One region of the Bradyrhizobium sp. USDA 4341 genome, then DNA from elsewhere that is predicted to be linked to it. Evidence: riboswitches for the same ligand, from Rfam matches in the RefSeq annotation. Region 1 holds a riboswitch; the other holds the start of a gene.
What was found. A riboswitch is a leader RNA that binds a small molecule or an ion and turns the genes downstream of it on or off. The one in region 1 is predicted to bind glycine.
Positions count from the first base shown of each region.

Region 2: linked by a shared signal. The riboswitch ahead of gcvT (glycine cleavage system aminomethyltransferase GcvT) and the one ahead of ACVIGB_RS13235 (D-amino acid dehydrogenase) in region 1 are both predicted to bind glycine.

Region 1 covers NZ_JBSSGO010000002.1:1,524,875-1,528,279, reverse strand. The annotation lists gene ACVIGB_RS13240 (ArgE/DapE family deacylase) at 1-180, opposite strand, end outside; gene ACVIGB_RS13235 (D-amino acid dehydrogenase) at 307-1,614, opposite strand; glycine riboswitch at 1,683-1,797, opposite strand; glycine riboswitch at 1,801-1,906, opposite strand; gene ACVIGB_RS13230 (M20/M25/M40 family metallo-hydrolase) at 1,999-3,129, opposite strand; gene ACVIGB_RS13225 (ABC transporter substrate-binding protein) at 3,399-3,405, shown strand, end outside.
Region 2 covers NZ_JBSSGO010000002.1:1,699,581-1,702,985, reverse strand. The annotation lists gene gcvP (aminomethyl-transferring glycine dehydrogenase) at 1-157, opposite strand, end outside; gene gcvH (glycine cleavage system protein GcvH) at 180-545, opposite strand; gene gcvT (glycine cleavage system aminomethyltransferase GcvT) at 566-1,711, opposite strand; glycine riboswitch at 1,853-1,941, opposite strand; gene alaS (alanine--tRNA ligase) at 2,147-3,405, shown strand, end outside.

The DNA of each region.
Region 1 (3,405 bases):
TTGCTCAGCCAGCCAAGCTTGTTGCGGCGCTTCCTGTCCGCGCAAGCTGCGGAACTGCACCATGCGCGACAGGAACGCGATCTGATCGTCGAAGTTTCGATCGACGGCCGCGCACAGCTCCGCGGCAATCTGATCCGGCTTGGTCAACGTCTCACGCGTGTCCGCCACCCCAATGCGCATTGTCCCCTCCCGCGCTGAAGCGCTTTTCCCCGATGTGACGCTAGTCCTTGTCATGCGGTGTTTCTCAGCGAATTCCGACTTGGCCACACGCAAATACGCTCATATTCTTCCTCGTCGGCTGGATAATTAGGGGAAAGCTGCGCGGGCGGTCTCGGTCGCATCGACCTGCGACGGTACCATTGAGGGCGTGTCGAGGTCGCGCCAGTCATCGATCGCGCCTGCCACCATCTGCGCCGTCGCAGCCGACAACGTCCAGCCGAGATGACCATGGCCGGTGTTGTAGAACACGCCCGGAAACCGTCCGGCGCGCACCACCGGCATCATGTTCGGCATCATCGGGCGCAGGCCGGCCCATGGCACGACGCTCGACGTGTCGATGCCGGGAAAATGCTGCCGCACCCAGTCCACCAGCGGCTGGATGCGGTCGGCGCGAATGTCGCGGTTGAAGCCGTTGAACTCGGCGGTGCCGGCGACGCGGAAGCGGTCGGCGCCGAGCCGGCTGGTGACGATCTTCGCGGCTTCATCGAGCAGGCTGACGGTTGGCGCAGCGTCCTGGCTTTGCGGCGCATCGAGCTGCACGGTGATCGAATAGCCCTTCACCGGATAGACGTTGACGCGGTCATTGAGCATGCCAGCGAAGTGGCGGCTCGCGACGCCGGCGCAAATGACGATGCCGTCCGCCTGCAACTCATGTCGCGTCGCGACGCCAGCATCGTGTGAAGCGGCTTCGTTCCAGCCGATGCGGAAACCGTCGTCGCCGCGTGCGATCGCATCGACGTCGGCTTCATGGACGAAGCTTGCGCCGCGGCGGATGCAGGCGTCGGCGAGGCCGCGCGTGAACTTGTGGATATCGCCGGTCGCGTCCGACGGCGTGAAGAATCCACCATAGCAGGTCGTCTGCAGCGCGGGTTCGATGCTGCGGATTTCGTCCGCCGTCACCGGCCGGCGGTCGAGCCCGCCTTGTTGCAGCAGCGTGTTGACGCGCAGGCCCGCCTCGAAGCCGGCCTTGTCGTGATAGACGTGCAGGATGCCGCGGCGTTCGAGATCGAAGGCGATGTTCTCGCGCTGGGCGATCGAGAACAGATGCTTGCGCGCTTCGATTGCGAGCCGCGTGGTCTCGATGGTGTTGGTGCGATAGCGGCCGATGTGGCCGACGAACTCGCCGATCCAGGAATATTTGTGCCAGCTCGGCTTCGGATTCATCAGCAGCGGCGCGTCGCTTCGAAGCATCCAGCGCAACCCCTTGAGAATGGTCGCGGCGCTGTTCCACACTTCCGCATTGCTGGCAGAAAGCTGTCCGCCGTTGGCGAACGAAGTTTCCATCGCGGCATAGCGATGCCTGTCGAGGACAGTCACCCGGTAACCGCGTTCGAGCAGGGCATAGGCCGTCGTCACGCCGGTGATGCCGGCGCCAATGATTGCGATGTGAGGCATGGTGGTCTTCAGGCTCCCGTGGGTTAGAGTCGCCGAACCACCGGTGAAACCGGCTGTTTCGACGCCCCATCTGTCACGGTACCTGAGAGCTTGATCAGCATCGGGCCTCGGCCCAATGGCAGACTATCCCCTTCGGTGGACGTCATGGCCGTTTCCATTTGGCCATGCCGTCTCTCTCCAGATCGTCCTGACGATACAGTCCTTTTGCCTGAGAGTTTCCGGGGCGGTTGCTCCGTCGGCGCCGAAGCAACAACACGAATGTTGTGGCTTCGATCTCTCCCGCATCGTCGCGTTGGACGGCCGGACCGTAGGCGAAGCCTTAAAATTGGACAAGGCTAAATTTCGGTCCGGCAGTGCCAACGTGTTGTGCAGTGCAAATCGATGTCAGTCCAGCGTCGCCAGCAGTGCCGCCATCAGGCGGCCGCGCTCGGCGAGGCTCTCGATCTCGATATGCTCGTTGAGCGTATGTGCATCGGCGCCGCGAACGCCGAGGCCGTCGAGGGTAGGGATGCCCATCGCACCGGTGAAGTTGCCGTCCGATCCGCCGCCGGCGCTGCCGTGCGGCAGGTCGAGGCCCATCGCCGCTGCAAGGCCCTTGGCCTTTTCATAGAGCGCCATGGTGCCGGCATCCGGCTCCCACACCGGGCGGGTGACGCCGCGCGTCACCTTGAAGGTGACGTCGTTGGCGGTGCCCGACAGCGCCAGCATGCGCTCGACGCCGCGGTCGAGATCGGCCTGGCGCTTGGCCATGCTGAGCGCTTCGCCGGTGCAGGTCGTTGCGACGCAATTGACCCATTGCCCGCCATGCACGATGCCGACCGAGAAGGTGCAGTCTTCGGTGGTCATGCCATCGATCGCAATGATTTGCCGGGCCATTTCGCGGATCGCGGAACGGCCGGAGGACAACGTCGCGCCGGCATGGCTCGGCTTGCCGACAGCTTCCAGATTGAAGCGCGCAATCGCGTAGCGGCCGGTGACGACGCCGTTGTTCGGCCGTCCGGGCTCCGGCACCAGCACGTATTTGTTGCGCGCGGCTTCCGCCTCGATGATGTCGCGCGTCGATGGCGTGCCGACCTCTTCATCGGGCGTGAACAGCACGGTGATCGGCAGCGGCGTCGTAAAGGACGCGCGTGCCAACTGCCGGATCGCCTCGATCGACAGATAGTTGCCGCCCTTCATGTCGAAGATACCGGGCCCGAAGCACTTGTTGCCTTCGCGCCGCCACGCCAGCTTTTCGATGGTGCCGACCGGGTGCACGGTGTCCAGATGGCCGGCGATGAGGATGCCGGGCTGGCCTTGTTTCGGATGGGGAAAACGGGCGCGGACGCAGCCGGCAAAGCCCTGGCGTCCCGCGATGCGTTCGATCGTCGCACCCATGACCGCCATCTCGCGCGCGGCGAGGTCGAGCATGCGCTCGACTGCGGCCGCATCCCATGTCGGGCTCTCGCATTCCACCCAGCTGCGCAGCCCCTGCAGCATCGCTTCGGAATCAAAAGGAAGATTGGCGGGGTTCATGTCTTTTCTCTCTTGTTGTTTGTGCGCGCCGATACGCGTTCGCGTGCCGTACGAAAAGCTCGGAAGACGAGTTTGTAAAGTCAAATGCGCTGCACCAGCGGTTCATTCGTTCGTATACGTTCGATCCTGCCGGAAACCGATTGACGCGCATTGCGCTTGATGCAAGTCTCGATTTCACAAGCCATACAGCATGTTAGTTCGCCTAAATAACGAACCGCATGCATAACGAATAAGCCGGCTTTGACCAGTTACACGTCAGGAGAAATTGCATGTTCC
Region 2 (3,405 bases), 170 kb from region 1:
GAAGGATCGACGCCGGCAGCGTCTCATTCATCAGCGCCTGCAGGCTCGCGGCGCCGACCGTCTCCAACATCGCGTTGACGTCGCGCGGGGATGGTCCGACGTGTCGGCGGACGAAATCGGTGGCGGCTTCGTTGATCGGCTTGAAGGGCGCGTTCATGGGCTAATCCTTGGGGTGATCCTCAGGCGGTGTGCGCGGCGTAGGCGACCTCGTCCATCAGGCCGCCGAGCTCGCCCTTGTCGGCAATCTTCAGCTTGAAGAACCAGGCCTTGCCGCCGGCATCCGAATTGACCAGCGCGGGCTCGGCCGCGAGCGCCTCGTTGACCTCGATCACTTCGCCGGTGATCGGCGCGTAGACGTCCGAGGCCGCCTTGACGGATTCGACGACCGCGGCGGCCTCGGCCTTCTTCAAGCTGCGGCCGACCTTGGGCAGTTCGACGAACACGACGTCGCCAAGCTGTGATTGCGCGTAATCGGTGATGCCGATCGTGGCGACGTCGCCCTCGATGCGGAGCCATTCGTGGTCGGACGTGTACAGCGTCGTCATGGGGGGCGATCCTTTGGCGTTTAGCGTTTGTAGGTGTTGGGAACGAAGGGCGTGGCGGCGACCTTGAGCGGTAGCCGTTGGCCGCGCACTTCGGCGAAAACGGTGGTGTCGAGTGCGGAAAGGGATGTTGGCAGATAGCCCATCGCAACCGGCGCATTGAGGCTCGGGCCGAAGCCGCCCGAGGTCACCTTGCCGATTGGCTCGGTCGAGGTCGGATCGGCAAATAGCACGGCGCCTTCGCGCACCGGTGCGCGGCCATCGGGCTTCAGGCCGACACGGCGGCGGGCGGCGCCCTGCGCGAATTGTGCGAGAATCTTTTCGGCGCCCGGAAAGCCGCCGGCGCGGGCGCCGCCGCTGCGGCGGACTTTCTGCACCGACCATTCCAGCGCGCCTTCGACCGGCGTCGTCGTGGTGTCGATGTCATGACCATAGAGGCAGAGCCCGGCCTCGAGCCGCAGGCTGTCGCGCGCGCCGAGCCCGATCGGCAGCAGGTCGGGATTGTCCAGCAGTGCGGTGACCAGGGCCTCCGCCTTGTCTGCGGGCGCGGAAATCTCAAAACCGTCCTCGCCGGTATAGCCGGAGCGCGAGACGAAGCAGTCGATGTCGCCAACGCGGCGCGGACCGGCGTCCATGAATTTCATCGAACTGACATCTGCACAAAGTTTCACCAGCGCCGATTCGGCCTTCGGCCCCTGCAGCGCGATCAGCGCGCGGTCGGCCAGCGACACGATCTCGCAGGCATCGGAGAGATGCGCGCGCAGATGCGCCTCGTCCTCGGCCTTGCAGGCGGCGTTGACCACCAGGAACAGGTGATCGCCGAAATTCGCCACCATCAGGTCGTCGAGCAGTCCGCCGTCGTCGTTGGTGAATTGCGCGTAGCGCTGCCGTCCCGGCGCGATGCCGACGATGTCCTGCGGCACCAGTTTTTCCAGTGCGAGCGCCGCGTCGCCGACCTTGCCGGATTTGGCCTTCAGCACGAGCTGTCCCATGTGGGACACGTCGAACAGTCCGGCTTCCTTGCGGGTGTGCAGATGCTCCTTCAGCACGCCGGCGGTGTATTGCACCGGCATGTCGTAGCCGGCGAACGGCACCATCTTGGCGCCGCGTGCCAGATGCAGCGCGTGCAGCGGGGTCTGTTTCAGCGGGGAAGTTTCGCGCGCAGACATCTCAGGGCCCTCGCGGTTCCCGCAGGGGACCTATTTCCCCTTGAGAAACCTGCAGAAAGCCCCATCTGTCGCTGTGCCTGAGAGTATTATCCCGTCGGCGGACGCATCGGGGAGAACCCCAGCGCCTCTTTCCAGATGTTAGACGTCACGCGGTCCTTTTGCCTGAGAGTTTCCGGGGCGGTTGCTCCTTCGGCGCCGGCAGTAAGGCCGGTCTCTCCCGACGTGACGGGGTAACAGGTAGGTAGAAAACACGGCGCCACCAAGACTGTCAACGCAGCTCTTGCTGCTATCCAATGGGGCTTTGTGCTGCCGCGGCAAGCCCATGATCCGCCTGCACAGTTTCTGGACACCGCAGCTGGCAATGTCTAAAAGCGTTCGGCCGGAAAATGACGCCTTTTTGCGGCTGGCCGGCCCCTTTTTTCCGATTGGATGAACATGAGCAGCGTCAACGACATCAGGTCGACATTTCTGAACTTCTTCAAGGAGAACGGCCACGAGATCGTGGCGTCGTCGCCGCTGGTTCCGCGCAACGACCCGACCCTGATGTTCACCAATGCCGGCATGGTGCAGTTCAAGAACGTCTTCACCGGCGTCGAGAAGCGCGGCTATCAGCGCGCCACGACGTCGCAGAAGTGCGTCCGCGCCGGTGGCAAGCATAACGACCTCGACAATGTCGGCTACACCGCGCGCCATCTCACTTTCTTCGAGATGCTCGGCAACTTCTCGTTCGGCGACTACTTCAAGGAGCGCGCGATCGAGCTCGCCTGGAATCTGATCACCAAGGATTTCGGGCTGAAGAAGGACAAGCTGCTCGTCACCGTCTACCACACCGACGACGAGGCGGCCGGCTACTGGAAGAAGATCGCGGGCTTCTCGGACGATCGCATCATCCGCATCGCGACCTCGGACAATTTCTGGGCGATGGGCGATACCGGCCCGTGCGGTCCGTGCTCCGAGATCTTCATCGATCGCGGCGAGCATATCTGGGGCGGACCTCCGGGCAGCCCGGAAGAGGACGGCGATCGCTTCCTCGAATTCTGGAACCTGGTGTTCATGCAGTACGAGCAGGTGACGAAGGAGGAGCGCGTGGCGCTGCCGCGTCCCTCGATCGACACCGGCATGGGACTTGAGCGCATGGCCTGCATCCTGCAGGGCGTCGAAAGCGTGTTCGAGACCGACCTGTTCCGCCATCTGATCGATGCGGCCGCTTCGGCCCTCGGCCATGGGCCGAACGCGCAGAACGTGGCGTCGTACCGGGTGATGGCCGACCATCTGCGCTCTTCGGCGTTCCTGATTGCCGACGGCGTGCTGCCGTCGAATGAGGGCCGCGGCTACGTGCTGCGCCGGATCATGCGCCGTGCGATGCGCCACGCGCAGCTCTTGGGCGCGGGCGAGCCGCTGATGCATCGCCTGGTCTGGGCGCTGGTCCGCGAGATGGGCCAGGCCTATCCGGACCTGGTGCGCGCGGAGAAGCTGATCGAGGAGACGCTGCAGCTGGAAGAGACCCGCTTCCGCAAGACGCTGGTGCGTGGCCTGTCGATCCTCGACGAGAAGAGCGCCGGCCTCAAGAACGGCGACATGTTCGACGGCGACACCGCGTTCACGCTGTACGACACCTATGGTTTCCCGCTGGACCTGACGCAGGACGCGCTGAAGTCGCGCGGCATCAGCGTCGACCAGGCCTCGTTCACCGA